DNA from 3 places in the uncultured Veillonella sp. genome. Region 2 is predicted to be linked to each of the others. Evidence: riboswitches for the same ligand, from Rfam matches in the RefSeq annotation. Region 2 holds a riboswitch; each other region holds the start of a gene.
The links. Region 2 has a riboswitch for cobalamin ahead of RYO55_RS08065 (methylmalonyl-CoA mutase family protein). Riboswitches for the same ligand answer to the same signal wherever they lie in the genome.
Positions count from the first base shown of each region.

Region 1 (6,312 bases), on a different contig from region 2:
GCGTAGGAATTCATAGTCCTGAGCAGGGATTACGCCGCCGATGGCAACTAAAATATCTCCACGGCCCCGCTTGTTGAGTTCCTCTACAAGTTGAGGCAATAATGTCTTATGCCCCGCCGCAAGAGAACTAAATCCGACAATATGAACGTCATTATCCACCGCATCTTGTGCTGTTTCTTCTGGAGTTTGGAACAAAGGTCCGATATCCACGTCAAAGCCCATGTCCGCGAAGGATGTAGCGATAACTTTGGCACCACGGTCATGACCGTCTTGGCCCATCTTCGCAATCATGATACGAGGACGACGACCTTCGAGTTCTTCAAAGTTATCCGCCATTTGACGTACTTCTTTGATTACATCGTCATCTTCAAATTCACTAGAGTATACACCGGAAATAGAGCGAATAACCGCTTTATGACGACCGCATACCTTTTCAACAGCAAAGGAAATTTCACCCAAGGATGCACGGGCACGAGCCGCTTCAAGCGCAAGAGCAAGCAAGTTGCCTTCGCCCGATTCTGTAGCCTTTGTGATCGCTTCAAGACAGGATTGAACTTTTTCTTCATCTCGGTTAGCACGCAATTGTTCGAGACGACGAATTTGCGCTTCCCGTACAGCCGTGTTATCTACGTCGAGGATATCCAATGGGTCTTCTTTATCTAGACGATATTTGTTGATACCAATAATCGCTTCACGACCAGAGTCGATACGAGCTTGGCGACGTGCAGCAGCTTCTTCGATACGCATCTTAGGAAGCCCTGTATCGATAGCTTTCGCCATACCGCCAAGAGATTCGATTTCTTGAATATGACCCCAAGCGCGACGAATCAATTCATCTGTCAACGCTTCTACATAGTAGGAACCGCCCCATGGGTCGATAACCTTACATACCTTAGTTTCATCTTGGATGTAAAGCTGAGTATTACGCGCAATACGTGCGGAGAAGTCCGTAGGCAACGCAATGGCTTCGTCAAGCGCATTCGTATGTAGAGATTGCGTATGGCCCAAAGCCGCGCCCATCGCTTCCATACATGTACGAGCCACGTTGTTGAACGGATCTTGTTCTGTAAGAGACCAACCAGATGTTTGGCTATGTGTACGAAGTGCCATGGATTTAGGATTTTCAGAGCCGAAACTATTGATAATCTTAGCCCACAACATACGAGCTGCACGCATTTTTGCCACTTCCATGAAGTAGTTTTTACCGATTGCCCAGAAGAAGGACAAGCGTGGTGCGAACTGGTCAACGTGAAGTCCCGCATTAACACCGGTACGGATATATTCGAGACCATCGGCCAATGTGTAACCTAATTCGATATCCGCAGTAGCGCCCGCTTCTTGCATATGGTAGCCGGAAATGGAGATACTATTGAACTTAGGCATGTACTGGGATGTATACGCAAAGATATCGCCGATAATGCGCATGGACGTAGCTGGAGGATAAATATAAGTATTACGTACCATGAACTCTTTCAAGATATCATTTTGGATTGTACCAGCCATAACCTTTTTATCTACACCTTGTTCTTCACCAGCCAAGATGTAGAACGCCATTACTGGCAATACGGCGCCATTCATGGTCATGGATACAGACATTTGATCAAGGGGGATACCGGAGAATAAAATTTCCATGTCGAGGATGGAGTCTACCGCAACACCCGCTTTACCAACGTCACCTACTACACGAGGATGATCGGAGTCATAACCACGGTGAGTAGCAAGGTCAAAGGCGATAGACAAACCCTTTTGGCCCGCTGCCAAGTTACGACGATAGAACGCATTGGATTCTTCCGCTGTGGAGAAACCAGCGTACTGACGTACTGTCCAAGGACGCGTTACATACATCGTGGAATAAGGTCCGCGCAAATACGGAGGCACACCGGCCATGTAGTCAAGGTGTGTCATTCCTTCATAATCCATCTCCGTATAGAGCGGTTTCACCTGGATCTGTTCCATCGTCGTATTGTATAACTCTTCAAAGCTTTTTCCTGTTTCTTTTTGAAGTTCAGCAAGCCATGCATCGCGAGATGTTGCTGTCTGAGATTCCAAGCCAAGAGAGGAGAAGTCTGGATTTTTAAACATGAGCTCACATCCCTTTCTTATCTTGTAACTTATTCAAGATTTCGTAACAATTTGCACGAACAGAAATGAAGTCGTCCACGCCAGCTTCACGGTACACAGGTTCTAAGTCCTTAGGAGGTGCCCCTGCTAAAATAACCGTTACATTCGGCATAGTTTCTTTCAATTCCTTAGCAAGTGGTGGTACCAATTCTGGATATGTATCATCTGTAGAACAGATAACGACAACATCAGCACCACTTTCACGAGCAGCTTTCGCAGCATCAGCCGTTGTTTCATGACCATCATTTTTGATAACTTCAAAAGCACCTACTTCGAAGAAGCCTGTGGAGAAGTCCGCCCGAGGTTTATGTTGAGGGATTGGGCCCATATTGGCCAAGAATACCTTCACATTATCTTTCGTACGTTGTTTATAATTCTCAGTGCGCATGCGAAGTGCTTCAAACTGTTCAGTCCAGCGATGAGCTGCAATGGATTCAATGGTTTCGGAAGCAATATCACCAGCATCTAAAGCCTTCCGGATTTGACGTATTGTTAATTTTTGTAATGCACCGAGTTCAATAAGACCAATCAAAGCGCCTGGCTCTGTAGTACCTGCTTCTAGGGTAGCCTGTGCTTTCACAACCGCATCTGGCTCCGCACTTGCCAAGTACTCCTCGATTTGAGCAACCCGTTTTTGACGCAATGTTTCTTGATTTTCTGGTTTTGGATCAAGCAATTCTTCAGTCATGTTCGCATACATGTTATTACCTACAGCCACATCTCTGCGGAATGCAAGGTTTTTGAAGCGTTCGTCAAGAACAGCTTTAACTTGAGCTTGTGGATAGCCTTCTTTCAAAGCTGCTACGATACCACCTTTAGCCTCAATAGTTTGGAACTCAGCCCAAATTTTTTCACATAATTCGGCTGCCAATGTTTCCACATACCAGGAACCGCCTACAGGGTCCACAGGTTGACGCAACTCGAATTCAGTTTGCAACATAACTTGGATGTTACGGGCAATACGGCGAGAGAAGTCGTCAGCTTTGCGAATTGGTTGGTCAAATGGAGATACTTCAAGGCTATTCAAACCGCCTACAACGCCGGAGAATGCCTGTGTCGTGTTACGCAACAGATTTACATACGGATCGTATACGGTCTTTGTGAAAGCCGATGTTCTGCCGTGTACATGAACGGCACGGTCAGCTTCTTCTGCACCAAAGGCCTCCATAATGCGCGCCCAAAGCACGCGCAATGCACGTAGTTTAGCAATTTCCATGAAGAAGTTTGCCCCCAAGGAGAATGTAAACATCATGCTTTTAGCAATAGTATGAATATCGATGTTCCGTTGTGCTAATTGACGCACATAGCAAACTGCTGTTGCCAATGCATAGGCAACCTCTTGCACATCATTAGCGCCACCATTAGCGTATACATCGCCAGATACAAGTACAGTTTTAAGCTCTGGAGCTTGTTCTTTAGCCCATACAACAGTATGTGCCATTTCATCAAAGGCTGTATCTAAAGACATATGCAATGTACCATCTTTAGCCCAAACACCAATAGGGTCTGCGCCAACGAGACCTTTCAAGTCAGAGGTCTGTTTTTTAGAGCCTTTCACCGTAGCGGCTAACATACCGAGCAAGATAGCTGCAGAAGCACCTGTTTCAATGTATAAAGGATTTTCCTTTAAATTAAAACGTTCAATCAATTGGCTACAATCATCCATAGTAGACAGAGATGTACCGCCGATACCAACAGCTGCGCCTACTTGCACATCTTGATCATGGCGTGTTGCTTCATCAAGGCGAATATTGTGAATGGTGCCACCTTTTACAATTTCGTATAAACTTGCATGGTTAGCATCCTTAGGAAAGGATTCGTCTACATATTGGGATACGCCCCAAGAGTCTTTAATATACCCACTTGCCTTTGTGCCACGTAGGAACTCACCTGCTCCAGGATATACACCCTTTGGAATTTTTTCTCCATGCAATGCAGGCGTGTAAATTGGTTGTAACGTAATTCCCTCATAGGTTTTAGTGAACATCTTCTTATGGAAGTCGCCACCTTTTAACGCTTTTTCAACCTCGGCCTGCCATTGTTCATACGTAGGTTTCTTAAACTCATCAAAGGATACAGGTGCTAATAAATCACGTTCAGCATCCTTTGAAGTCTTTTTGTCAGACATATATGTGCCTCCTTTTCAACTCGAAACCATACCGAGAAACAGCGCACCGTACCTGCGAATTGTTAGATATATGAATCACTCGAGCTTTATCTTATTGGACCACATCAACCTCAAAATGTGTCCATCGGTTTAATGTCTATAAAACTTGACGCATATACTCAACATCCACTCTAAGGGCAATAAAAAACGTGCCACCTAAAGTGACACGTAAGGTTTCTTATTGAAAGGTACACTAAAAAATACTGTAGACAGCATACCCCAATCCCCTTCCTATCGCTCGTAGGTACATAACGGTGATTATCAAATAGGCAGTTCTCCTGGCTCGGGATCATCACCTCGCTTTCGCCTTCCCAGATTACTCCAGTGACATATATGAAAGCAGGCTCATCCTTACAGTGGCGGGACCGCATCGGCTTATACCGATTTCTCTATTAAGTCTTACGACACCTATTCTCTATATTCGTTGTTCTAAGTCCAATATAGTGTAACAATATGCACAAAGTCAATGAACATAACATTTAATCATAAGTACCAAAACCAAAGTTATAACTGAAAATCATATGTAATAACTAAAACGCATGGGTTAAGAATTTAAGAATTAATGATATAATAAGTGCTATCACGAGGAGGCATTATGGACCATACAAGTAAAAAAGGGTTAATCACAGCCCTTAGTTGTTATATAATTTGGGGCTTACTCCCTCTATATTGGGCATTATTAAACCATGTTTCACCGTATAATATACTGGCACAGCGCATTATCTGGTCAGGTATTTGCATGGCTATCGTTGTATTTGGCCTACATTTTAAACAATTTAAAAAGGACTTTCAATTACTAAAAGAACAACGTTCACAACTATTCCTACTTTTAGTTGCGGCAGTCATCATCAGCGTAAACTGGTTCACCTACATTTGGGCCATCGCCAATAATCAAGTTATGAACACGAGCCTTGGCTATTACATCAACCCACTCTTCAATGTAGTATTAGGTGTCATCCTATTTAAAGAGGTTCTATCTATACCAAAAAAGCTGAGTGTCCTTATCGCTACCATCGGCATCGCCTTACTCACCTATCAAGTAGGATCCTTGCCGTTGGTATCGATGATCCTCGCCGTTTCCTTCGGTCTTTATGGGGCCGTAAAAAAGAAACTACTCATCTCTCCCTTTACGAGCATCGCCTTTGAGGCCTGGCTATTAACACCGCTAGCCTTACTATATACGACCATGATCGATAATACAGTATGGTCTTATTTCAGTACAGACTGGTATACATCCATTCTGCTCATAGCCTGCGGTCTAACTACATCTGTTCCATTGGTGCTATTCTCCTATGGTGCGCAACTATTGCCGCTCAACCTACTAGGCTTCCTGCAATATGTATCCCCTACCATTGCCTTGTTGCTAGCCATCTTTTACTTTGGTGAAAGCTTTGGCACACCACAAATGATCGCCTTCGGTTGTATCTGGATAGCCTTAGTATTATTTTCCTTATCAAGCCAAATTACAACGCGTATTAGCCTAAAAAAGTAAGATATATCGTATATCAACTAAAAAGCTGTATCAAATGACATTCTCATTTGATACAGCTTTCTTTTATATAGACTTATTAATCTAACTCATTCATATTGGTCGTATTCATATTAGAAATATAATGGTTATAGGCCTCAATCATACGATTATAGTCGTTATCTTGTTTTGATCCCATATAGGTACGAATTGCACCAATTGTAGAGTTTACAGAAGTCTTAACAGAATCATACTTAGGACTAGTAATGCCATTTGATACATCACCAATAGCTTGCAACTCTTGATTGATAGCATTTACATCTAGTTGTTTTTCACTATCAATCTTTTCTAGGACCGCAGTAAGTCGCAAATGAACCTCTTGTGCTGCAGCTGCATTTTTCTTGCCTGCATCACGCAATTGTTGTAACCGTTGTTGCAAGCGCTCCGTATTGATTTTATGCATAACATTATCAAAGTCAGCATAAACAGGAACAAATTGTTCATACAATTGAACATATTTAGGACCTAATTGTTGCTCCTTAGCATAGTTATCTGT
Region 1 is NZ_CAUVFT010000011.1:30,686-36,997, reverse strand. It holds gene scpA (methylmalonyl-CoA mutase) at 1-2,082, opposite strand, end outside; gene RYO55_RS04475 (methylmalonyl-CoA mutase family protein) at 2,087-4,249, opposite strand; cobalamin riboswitch at 4,539-4,715, opposite strand; gene rarD (EamA family transporter RarD) at 4,884-5,780, shown strand; gene RYO55_RS04465 (DUF3829 domain-containing protein) at 5,857-6,312, opposite strand, start outside.
Region 1: it holds a riboswitch for cobalamin, as region 2 does, so the genes downstream of both, RYO55_RS04475 (methylmalonyl-CoA mutase family protein) here and RYO55_RS08065 (methylmalonyl-CoA mutase family protein) in region 2, are expected to answer to the same signal.

Region 2 (6,312 bases):
TAAGAATACCTTCACATTATCTTTTGTACGTTGTTTATAGTTTTCCGTACGCATACGAAGGGCTTCAAATTGTTCAGTCCAACGATGAGCTGTGATAGGTTCAATTGTTTCAGACGAAATATCGCCAGCATCTAAGGCCTTACGGATTTGACGCATTGTCATTTTTTGTAATGCCCCAAGTTCGATGAGTCCAATCAATGCACCTGGCTCTGTTGTGCTTGCTTCAAGTGTAGATTGGGCTTTTACAACCGCTTCTGGATTTGCCGTTGCCAAGTATTCTTCGAGATGAGCCACCCGTTTTTGACGCAATGTTTCTTGATTTTCAGGTTTTGGATCAAGCAATTCTTCCGTCATGTTCGCGTACATGTTGTTACCAACCGCTACATCCTTACGGAATGCAAGGTTTTTAAAGCGTTCATTAAGAATCGTTTTAACTTGCGCTTGAGGATAACCTTCCTTCAATGCAGCGATGATGCCACCCTTAGACTCAATAGTTTGGAATTCATCCCAAATCTTTTCGCAGAGTTCAGCAGCCAAGGTTTCTACATACCAAGAACCGCCTACAGGGTCAACTGGTTGACGCAATTCAAATTCAGTTTGCAACATAACTTGGATATTACGAGCAATACGACGAGAGAATTCATCGGATTTGCGGATTGGTTGGTCAAATGGAGATACTTCAAGGCTATTGAGACCACCTACAACGCCGGAGAATGCTTGTGTTGTGTTACGCAACAAGTTTACATATGGGTCGTATACGGTTTTTGTGAAAGCAGATGTTCTGCCGTGTACATGAACGGCACGGTCGCTTTCATCAGCACCAAAAGCCTCCATAATGCGAGCCCAAAGCACGCGCAACGCACGCAATTTAGCAATTTCCATAAAGAAATTTGCACCCATGGAGAATGTAAACATCATGCTCTTAGCGATGGTATGAATATCAATGTTGCGTTGTGCCAATTGACGCACGTAGCAAACAGCTGTTGCCAATGCATAGGCAACCTCTTGCACATCGTTAGCACCGCCATTAGCGTATACATCACCGGATACAAGCACAGTTTTAAGCTCAGGGGCTTGATCCTTAGCCCATACAACAGCATGTGCCATTTCATCAAAAGCAGTATCCAATGACATATGCAAAGCACCGTCTTTAACCCACACACCGATAGGATCTGCACCTACTAGACCTTTCAAATCGGATGTTTGCTTTTTAGAAGCTTTCACAGTAGCCGACAACATCCCCAGCAAAATCGCTGCGGATGCGCCAGTTTCGATGTATAAAGGATTTTCCTTAAGATTAAATCGTTCAATTAATTGGCTGCAATCATCCATTGTGGACAAGGATGTCCCGCCTACACCAACAGATGCGCCTACTTGCACGTCTTGATCGTGACGTGTTGCTTCATCAAGACGAATGTTGTGAATAGTTCCGCCTTTCACAACTTCGTATAAACTTGCATGATTGGCATCCTTCGGTAAGGATTCATCAACATATTGAGATACGCCCCAAGAATCTTTGATATAGCCGCTTGCTTTTGTGCCACGTAGGAACTCGCCTGCGCCAGGGTAAACGCCCTTAGGAATCTTGTCCTGATGCAATGCAGGTGTATAAATCGGTTGAAGCGTAATACCTTCATAAGTTTTGGTGAACATTTTTTTATGGAAATCGCCACCCTTTAACGCCTTTTCAACCTCAGCCTGCCATCGTTCATACGTAGGTTTCTCAAATTCATCAAAGGATACAGGCGCCAGTAAATCGCGTTCAGCGTCCTTTGAAGTCTTTTTGTCAGACATATATGTGCCTCCTTTTCAACTTGAAACCATACAGGGGAACAGCGCACCGTACCAGTAAGTTGCTTTGTACATGAGTTACATAGGCACACACTATTCATCAATCTGATGCTTCTCCAATTATACTAAGCCTATGCCATATATGAAACAGACTCTCTAGCGTGGCAAATAAAAAACGTGCCACCCGAGAGTGACACGTAAGGTTACATATTGAAAGGTACACTAAAAACACTGTAGCCAAAGACTGTAGCAAGCATACCTCAATCCCCTTCCTATCGCTCGTAGGTACATAACGGTGATTATCAAATAGGCAGTTCTCCTGGCTTGGAGTCAACGCCTCGCTTTCGCCTTCCCAGATTACTCCAGTGACATTTTGAAAGCAGGCTCATCCTTACAGTGGCGGGACCGCATCGGCTTGTACCGATTTCTCTATTAAGTCTTGCGACACCTATTCTCTGTATTCGTTGTTCTAAGTCCACTATAGTGTAAAAATATACACAAAGTCAATGAACATAACAGTTAATCATAAGTAGTAAATTTTAGGTTATAACTAATGCATATATAAAATGATGAAAATGCATAGATGTAATTTTTGAGAATTAACTAAGTTATTTGAAGTTGCTACGCTACCATCATGATATAATATGTCTACTAGTAGGAGGTCGCATCATGAATGATATAAATAAAAAAGGTCTCAGCACCACATTGCTGTGCTGTTTAATTTGGGGTTTACTGCCCCTCTATTGGGCACTTTTAAACCAAGTATCATCCTTTTCCGTACTATCGCACCGCATCATCTGGTCCGGATTTTGGATGTTCTTCCTCGTCATCGCCACAGGGCGCCAACAACTGCGTATGGACATACAACTTTTACGCACCCACCTTACGCAATTAGGTCTACTATTACTGGCTGCTATACTTATCAGCATCAACTGGTTCACCTACATTTGGGCCGTTACGAACCAACACGTACTCGACACGAGCCTTGGCTATTACATCAATCCATTGCTCAATGTATTGCTGGGTATCCTAATCTATAAAGAAAGATTACTATGGCCACAAAAACTGAGTATTGCCATTGCATTCTTAGGTGTGGCCATCATGACTGTTCAAATGGGAACTCTACCCATCGTCTCTATCATCCTAGCCGTTTCCTTTAGTCTCTACGGAGCCGTTAAGAAACGACTCACCATCCATCCATTTTCGAGCATCGCCTTCGAGGCATGGCTCGTCACACCGATGGCATTGTGGTATTTAGCGGTTATGGACACCACCTCGTGGGCCTTTATCGAAAACCTAACACCGACCGGTCTCCTCCTCATCGGCGCCGGCCTTACCACATCGATTCCGCTCATCCTCTTTTCATACGGTGCCCACCTATTGCCACTGAACATACTCGGCTTTTTACAATACCTATCCCCTACCATGGGCTTCTTCTTGGCCATCTTCTACTTTGGTGAAAGCTTTGGTACAGCCCAACTCATAGCCTTCGGCTGTATCTGGGTGGCACTCGTATTGTTCACCCTATCCAATCAAATGACGACACGTATTAAGATAAAAAAATAGAATACATTACCAAAAAGCTGTATCAAATGGAATTCTCATTTAATACAGCTTTTTATGTGTTCGTTTTACACGTGTCTAACGTAAATAAACTCAGATCTTATTAATCTAACTCATTCATATTTGTCGTATTCATATTAGAAATATAATGGTTATAAGCCTCAACCATACGAGTATAGTCCTTATCTTGTTTTGAACCCATATAAGTGCGAATAGCACCGATTGTAGAGTTTACAGAGGTCTTAACAGTATCATAATTAGAGCTAGTAATGCCATTAGACAAATCACCAATAGCTTGTAACTCTTGATTAATCGCGTTCACATCCAATTGTTTTTCATTATCTAACTTTTCAAGAATAGCGGTAAGTCTCAAATGAACCTCTTGTGCTGCGGCTGCGTTTTTCTTACCTGCATCGCGCAATTCTTGTAACCGTTGTTGTAATCGATCGAGGTTGATTTTATGCATCAGATTATCAAAATCTGCATAGATAGGCACAAATTGCTCATACAACTGTACATATTTTGGACCTAATTGCTGCTCCTTAGCATAGTTATCTGTAGTATACCCTTTAGATTTATAGTATGCATCGAGCTCTTCGGCCACCGGTATAATTTCATTCAATTTTGAAAGCAACTTATCTAAAGGCTCCTTCATTTCATCATAAGGAATACCGACTTGCTTAGCCTCTTCTAATTCTTTTTGTAGCTGCTTAAAATTCGGTGCATTAAATACAGTTAAATGCTCGCCTGCTTTTAAATCATTAATCGTCGGTGTATTCGCATAATCAAACATAACGGACATACGATTATATCGGCTTATGGCTTTCACATATTGATTAAATAATTGTACCTGATTCTGTTCCGACCGCTGTGCAATTTCCTTACGGCTCTGCTCAGTGCCCTGCCATAGCTCTGACATGCTACAACCGCTCAAAAACAAAGGTGCTGTCAACGTTACTGCACACAATACAGCCATTGCAATCCTTTTGCCAAGTGGTTTCATGATGAATTCTCTCCTTTCATCAATATACAGCTTAGTTTATACATTCTAATTATATACCATTATGATTTGTATAAATAGAACCAATGCGTAAAAATCATATAACTATCATTTGTCAAGTGACTAATAGAGTCAGGGGTGACCAATGATCAGCCCTATACACATCATTTACTTCCCACAAGTTGTTTAAATCTTTCATTATTGTGAAAGCGTTCAAAATGGTCTTGTTCGGCTGCAACCGCCTTTACAGAAGGATCAATTTTTATAGCCTTTTCTAGCCAATCAAGAGCCTTAGTATCATCCCCTTGGTCTGCATAAATGGTAGCAATACCATACACAGACCAAGTGTTACTAGGGTCCTTTTCCAACACCTTTTCAAACCATTGTTTAGAATCGTTTAACTGACCTTGCAACTTATAGACCATGGCCATATTATAGTAGTTAGCCACATTATTAGGATCTAAATCATAAGCCTTCTTCGTATCAATCAAACCTTTAGCTATATCGCCATTAAGTGCTGTTGCAAAGCCTCGTATAGAATAGGCTTCAGCATTATTGGCATTTACATTAATAGCTATTGTCGATTCTTCTATCGCCTTATCATAATTGCCAGACGATAGGACTTGTTTGGCGGCAATTACATGTTCATCTTGACCTTGAATTGTTTTAGCTTGTTCATTAGCTGTTGTTGTTGGTTTAGTATCTTGCTGAGTCTTAATGTCTATGCCACAACCTAATAGGCTAAGCAAACATATACATAATAGAATATATCTCATATAATAACCCCTATATTTTTATTAAGTACTATCATGTAATGTATTAAATATGATTATAAGTATACTAAAACTATATACAAAAAAGGACGAGCTGCAACTCGTCCTTTTTCGTTATATTGTCAGTAATTCCATAAACTCTACCTGTACAGAGTATAGCATAGAAATCTACAACTAGTAAACACTATCAATTATAGGTTTTACATATTATTTTTTAGCCTTAGAGCAACGATCCAATAAGTATGCAACGCTTACGAATGGGATGCCGCCACTTTCACCAAGACCAATTTCACATGTAGAACTGGAACTTACACCAAGTGTAGCACCATATTCGGCAACTTCACTAGCAAGGTCTTTTGTAGCTGCTTTATTAAGTTCTGGTGTGAAGAAACCTTTTTGACCAGCAAAGCCATCGCATGCGAATGATTTAATATTGAATACATGGTCAGAGCATAGACGTGCCAAGTCTTCAATATATTGAGATTTGCCCAATACTTTGATTTTACATTGTTTATGAACAATAACACGTTCATCGCATTTTGTAATATCAAGACGAGGTACTACGAATTTGCATAAGAATTCAGAAATATCATTGATTTCTAAATCTGGCATATGTTTGAATGCATGGTTAAAGCATGCACTATGGTCGATAACGATTGGATATTTACCATTTTGAGATGCTTTCATCAACGCATCGTGTAAATCTTTTACAGCACGTTCATGTACATCATCGTAGTTTTCAAAGCTCAAGCCGCAGCAGAGGTTTTCGATATGTTCAGGATAGATAATATCGATTTGAGCCTTATTGCAAAGGCTTTCAACAACTTGTTGCAAGCTGCGTTGATCATCATAACCTTGGTTTTGACGGAACGCACGGTTCGCACAAGTACTGAAGTATACAACCTTTTCAAAGTTAGTAGGTTTAATGCGGTTTTTCAATTTATAGCGGTTAGCCTTAGGTGTTGTTTTAGGTACATAAGGTGTTACGCCAGTTACGCCATGTAAACCTTCAGTGATTTTGGAAATTGCTTTTTGTGTAATAATAGCACCCGCAATGCCTTCAAGGCTTACGCCGGCACGGCACATTTCAAGAGTACTGGAGAAGTTATCGTAAATTTTCTTAGCCAAACCAGGTGCTGGTGGATCAATGCGACGCATGGATAATGCGATTTGTGCAGTATCGAT
Region 2 is NZ_CAUVFT010000030.1:11,126-17,437, forward strand. It holds gene RYO55_RS08065 (methylmalonyl-CoA mutase family protein) at 1-1,794, opposite strand, end outside; cobalamin riboswitch at 2,083-2,258, opposite strand; gene rarD (EamA family transporter RarD) at 2,461-3,357, shown strand; gene RYO55_RS08075 (DUF3829 domain-containing protein) at 3,458-4,357, opposite strand; gene RYO55_RS08080 (TPR end-of-group domain-containing protein) at 4,519-5,130, opposite strand; gene RYO55_RS08085 (FAD-binding and (Fe-S)-binding domain-containing protein) at 5,335-6,312, opposite strand, start outside.

Region 3 (6,312 bases), on a different contig from region 2:
TTAACGTCATAGAACGTACTAAACGAGCATATTTTGCCCAACCTACTACAGATAAGGCCAAAATCGTATTCACAATGCTACCACCCAAAATACCAGCAATAGCGATGGCTAAAACAACACCTGGAAAGGATAACATAATATCAGCTAGGCGCATGAGAACCATTTCGACTTTGCCGCCGAAATAGCCTGCTATAGCACCGATGATAGTACCAATACTCACCATGATAACGACGATGGATACGCCCATGAACAAGGATAATTGAGTACCGTAAATGATACGAGATAATACATCACGTCCTAATTTATCTGTACCAAACCAATGTTGGCTGCTTGGTGCTTGCAATGCCTGACTTATATTTGAGGTGAAAGCATCGCCCGGTGCAAGCCAGGGTGCAAAGATAGCGATGAGAACAATGATAATCATCAACCCACTATAGAAAGAGAACAATTTATGTTTTTGAATAAATTCTGCCATTATGCTCTCTCCCTTTTCAATCTAGGGTCTAATAAGATATATGATGCATCAACCAATGCGTTAATACACATATATGCTAAAGCAACCCACAACACAAAACCTTCGATCAATGGATAATCGCGCATGGTAATAGCATAAATTGCCATATTCCCAAGTCCCGGCCAAGAGAATACCATTTCTACGACTGCCACACCACCTAGTAACCAACCGATAAGAACACCAAGAATAGTGATGAGTGGTAACACCGCATTAGGTAAAATATGACCGAATAAAATTTTTATCTCACTAACACCGCGAGCACGAGCGCCAATAACATAATCCTTTTGCATTTCCTCAAGGATAACGAGCCGCACTTGACGCATGTATTTAGACCCAACAACAACTGCCAAAGTAATAGCGGGCAAAATAACACCAGACGCAGTCACGCGAGAGGATGCAATCGGTACAAGGCCTAATTTAAGACCGAAGATGTAAATCAGTATAAGACCTAACCAAAACGTAGGCATAGATACGCCTACGAAAGATAGAAATCTCAACACATAATCAACCCATTTGTTACGATTTAAGGCGCTTATAATACCTGCAGGCAATGCATAGAGCAGCGTAAATACTAAAGCCGTACCCGCTAACATTAATGTACCTGGTAAAGCCTCCAACATACGATCTACTACTGGTTTTTTAGCAGAATAACTCATCCCCAAATCACCTTGTGCGACATTGACGACCCAGTTTGCATACTGTACTACAAATGGTTTATCTAACCCAAGCTGAGCTCGAGTTTCATCGATAAGCTCCTGAGATACGATAGTATCTGCCGTTTCAAGTAACATCGTTACTGGGTCACCTGGTGCTAAATAGGTGAGACAAAATGTCAAAAATGTGATGCCAAACAAGGTAACAATAAATTGCCCCAATTGTTTGACAAAGCGTTTGCCCATAGGCGCCTCCTAAACTCTCTAAACACTAACAACAATTCAAATGACAAACTAATGGTACTAGCTTTTTTATATAGCGTTGAAGCTTAAAGGCTAGGGAACGAAAAAAGGCTAGTCGCCCGACTAACCTAAATTAAGCACAGCATATGCATACCATGCCTTTAGAGCAGGCTTTCTGACTTTGATTCATCGCAACATTTCGGCCTTCCCAGTTTCCCAGTGACCCTATAATGAAACCTTGCTCCTCATTACAGCTATTTGCATAGTATGGGTTTTTCACCCATTTTCCTCTTTTACGCTCGGTAAATACCGACACTCACTAGTTCATTCATTTTTATCGATTATAAATATACTATATTAATACTCTATTTGCAATACATATACCCCTTATGGGTATATGTATTTCGCGTATTTTCAATATAGTTTTTATACTGATAAAAAATATTAATTAGTGATTAAATTCATAATCCTGCATAAAATTATATAAATTAACTTATATAAATAATTTTTTATTTATATTTACTGTATATGACGGTATATATATTAATTTTAATAATAATAAAACAATGTAAAACTTTATTATAAAATCTTTTTATACACAGCGAAAATTTGATTAATAATAATACTCTTTATGTTTTTTCATATCTGGCTCGCATTAATTATAAGTCTAATGCATGATTATGATAAAAAAAGAGGCTATTACCAAGTAATAGCCTCTAATAAGACGAGATATATTCAGTTAATCAATACTTTGTTGTAAGCGGTGTGCTCTGCGTGTATCCCACGCTTTACGCAAAACATAAATCACCAAACCTATGCTTACTGCCACCGCACTACCTACCATAGCATCAAAACCACATGCGTAGATTGCATATAGACAATAAAGAACGCCTATACCGAACAAGTAATTAGAGCGTTTAATACGACTTTCAGCTACGCCAGCCATACGCATCATTGTAGGTACTGCCAAAATGCACAATACATACGGTACTACGTTAGTTACAACCGCTAAGTTTACTAAGATTTCAAATTGCTCACGCAAGGATTCGCTTGCAGTGAACAAAGTAAGTAATGTTTCAACAGCGAGTAAAATCAATACGCCACGAACAGGAGCATCTTTGCTATTTACACGGGCAAATATTTTAGGGAAGTAACCATATTCTGCTGCGCTTTTGAATACACGGGACAATGTGAATTGCCAACAAAGTAAAGCACCAAAGCAAGAAATAACCATAGCAGCCATAACGATGTTCGCAATAGTATCATTGAACATGTATACGAATGTCAAGCCGAATGGTGCGTTAGAATTTAATAAGTCAACGTTCGGCACAATACCTGCCATAACGTTTGTGGACAAGATATAAACCACTGCCACTGCTAATGTACCTGCCACTGTAGCGATAGGTACATTTTTCTTTGGATTCTCAACAGCATCAGCATTAGCCGCTGCGGACTCAAACCCTAGGAAGCCCCATAAAGTTAGGGAAATAGATTGTTTTACCGCATCATAAAGCGGAAGATCATTTGGGTTCCATGCCGCCCAATAGATAGATGGATCGAACCAATGCCAGCCAATTGTACCGATTAATAAAACCGGAATAATAGAACCCCAAATAGTCATGTTGCTGAGTCGACCTGTAAAGCGATTACCTCTAAAGTTTAAAATCGCTGCAAACCACAAGAGCACAATTGTTACTTGACTTGTTTGTGTCGCATTGAGGTCAACACCAAAGAAAGCTGCGCCATAACCTACGGCAGATACCGCGATGGCGATATTAGCAATGATGAGAGATATGCTGTAAGCATAGCTCGCCATAAAATGTCCAGTTTTACCGAAGCGATGTTCTGCATAACCGCCCATGCCCCCTTGTTTTTGGGAGAACATACCCGCTTGAGCAAAAATATACGCTAGTAAAAGCGCACCCACAGCTGTCACGAGCCAAGATAAAACTGAAATAGTACCAACTTGAGCCAAATTAGTTGGTAACATAATGATCCCAGCTCCTAGCATATTGGCTGCTACCATTGTGGTTAGCTGGAATACAGACATTTTTTTAGCGGTGGTTTTCATGTATCAATCCCCTTTCACTAAGGTGAATTTTTTCTCGTCCATAATTCACTTAAAATATATATACCGCTAAGTAAATCCAGTTCGTGCTGTGATGGGCTTGAATGTGAATTTACCGTTTTTATTCTTATTACGAGTTAAATAATAACACCTATGAAACCAAAATAAAAGTACTTTATTGGCGGACAAGGCATATTACACGAATTGAATAAATTATAGGTAATTTATCAACTAAAACGAAGAGAATTCATTTTAATTGCGGCAAAGTATATTTTTACCCTATTTTATTCTGTGTATAGATGTAATTTTTCCTATCTATCACGGTTATAGTGTCCTAGTACAAGACTATTATTTCCTCACAGTCCACTATATGTGTACACGCAAATGCATCATTTTAATAGTTAATTATCAATTAGAATTATGGGATTTATAGGTATCGTCTAGCTTTTAAATAAAAAATCGATATACATATAAGTATAATAGGCAATATTAGCCCCTTAATGAAATCCTTATATGTATATCGATCTTATTTTTTCAGATTTTATTGATAACTATTCTTTATTTTTATCTACTGCTTATTCCGCACTAAGTTCTACTCTTGTACAGATTCAACGATTGCTTTCCATTCAGCAATTTGTTTTTCCTCAGCAGCGATAATAATTTTACCATTATTACGTTGTCGTTCCACACATTCTGGAGCCGTACCAGAATAGTTATTACGACCTGCAACACAAGCTTCGATGGAGATAGCGTCAAGAATATCAGCATCAAAACGGTTGGAAATAGCTTTGAAGTCCTCTACGGATAAATCAAGAAGTACGCAACCTTTTTCGATGCAATGATGCACCGCATTACCTACAATTTCATGGGCTTCACGGAATGGGACGCCTTTCTTCGCAAGATAATCTGCCATATCCGTAGCATTAGAGAAGTCGTCATCAAGGACTGCTTTCATATGAGACCCATTTACCTTCATACCGCGAATCATAGCCGCATTGATAGACAATGCAAAGTGAACTGTATCGATAGCATCAAAGATGCCCTCTTTATCTTCCTGCATATCCTTGTTGTAGGTAAGTGGTAATCCTTTCAAAGTTGTTAAAAGTCCTAACAAATGACCATAGGTACGGCCTGTTTTGCCACGAACCAGCTCGCAAACGTCAGGATTTTTCTTTTGCGGCATAATACTAGAGCCCGTGCAGTGAGCATCATCAAGTTCAATAAAATTGAACTCATTGGTAGACCACAAGATCAACTCTTCGCTAAGACGACTCAAGTGCATCATCACTAAAGATGCAAATGACAAGAATTCAACTACGTAATCGCGGTCAGATACGGCATCCATGCTATTTTCATAAATTCGAGAGAATCCCAATAGTTTTTGTGTGTACGTTTGATCAATGCCGTATGTAGAACCAGCTAATGCGCCCGCACCAAGAGGCATGATGTCAGCATGTTTAAATACCATCAACAAACGATCAAAATCGCGTTCCAACATAGAGAAATAGGCCATCATATGATGCCCAAACAATACAGGTTGAGCCCGTTGTAAGTGCGTATAGCCAGGCATGATAATATCACTATACTTTTCAGCTGTTTCGATAAGGGCCTTTTGCATATCTACGATGAGTTCACCCATTTCCACAACAGCTTTACGCACGTACATGTGCAAGTCTACTGCGCATTGGTCATTACGGCTACGACCTGTATGCAAGCGACCACCGGCTTCACCGATGTCATCAGTTAAACGCTTTTCAATATTCATATGAATATCTTCAAGAGCTACAGAAAATGGGAATTCCCCTTTATCGATTTGCCCTTTAATTTTTGTTAAACCTGCTATAATTGCATCTCGATCTGCGTCGGAGATAATATTTTGTTTTGCTAGCATAGTCGCATGCGCCTTGCTACCTGCAATATCTTCGGCGTACATCCGCGCATCAAAAGCGATAGAGGATGTAAAATCCTCTACCGCTTTATCAGTGCCTTTTGTGAAACGCCCGCCCCACAATTTAGCCATTATTTACCTGCTTTCTCTTTCATCAATGCGTTAATTTTGAGAGGTAAACCGAACAAGTTAATGAAGCCTTCTGCATCAGATTGATCGTATACATCATCTTCTTCAAATGTTACGAAATCTTCGCTATACAAGGAATAAGGGGAGGTGCTGCCCGCAGAAATGATATTTCCTTTGTACAATTTAAGTTTTACTTCACCGGTTACAGTTTTTTGAGTTTCATCAACAAACGCTTGTAATGCATTCATCAATGGTGCAAACCACATGCCATCATATACGAGTTCAGCGTATTTGTTAGCAATGAGTTCTTTGTAGTGGTATGTAGCTCTATCTAAGCAGAGATATTCAAGTTCTCTATGAGCATACATGATGATAGAGCCACCTGGGTTTTCATAAACGCCACGGGATTTCATACCTACCAATCTATTTTCAACGATATCTACAACGCCCACACCATAGTGTGCGCCGATTTCGTTGAGTTTTTCTAATAATTGTAATGGAGTGCCTTCTTGACCGTCTACGGCTACAGGTACACCTTCTTTAAAGGATACAGTTACATAACCAGCTTCATCTGGAGCTTGTTCAGGTGTATGTGTTACCAAGTACACATCATCTTTAGGAGCATTTGCTGGATTTTCAAGATCGCCGCCTTCATGGGATAAATGCCATACGTTTTGGTCCATGGAATACGGATGTTTTTTTGTAGCTACAACTGGAATATCATGTTTAGCGGCATATTCCATGCAGTCTGTACGGGATTTCAAATCCCACTCTCTCCAAGGAGCGATGATTTTCATGTTAGGAGCCAATGCTTTGA
Region 3 is NZ_CAUVFT010000010.1:29,063-35,374, reverse strand. It holds gene nikC (nickel transporter permease) at 1-475, opposite strand, end outside; gene nikB (nickel ABC transporter permease) at 475-1,413, opposite strand; cobalamin riboswitch at 1,558-1,745, opposite strand; gene potE (putrescine-ornithine antiporter) at 2,150-3,481, opposite strand; gene argH (argininosuccinate lyase) at 4,071-5,498, opposite strand; gene RYO55_RS04120 (argininosuccinate synthase) at 5,498-6,312, opposite strand, start outside.
Region 3: it holds a riboswitch for cobalamin, as region 2 does, so the genes downstream of both, nikB (nickel ABC transporter permease) here and RYO55_RS08065 (methylmalonyl-CoA mutase family protein) in region 2, are expected to answer to the same signal.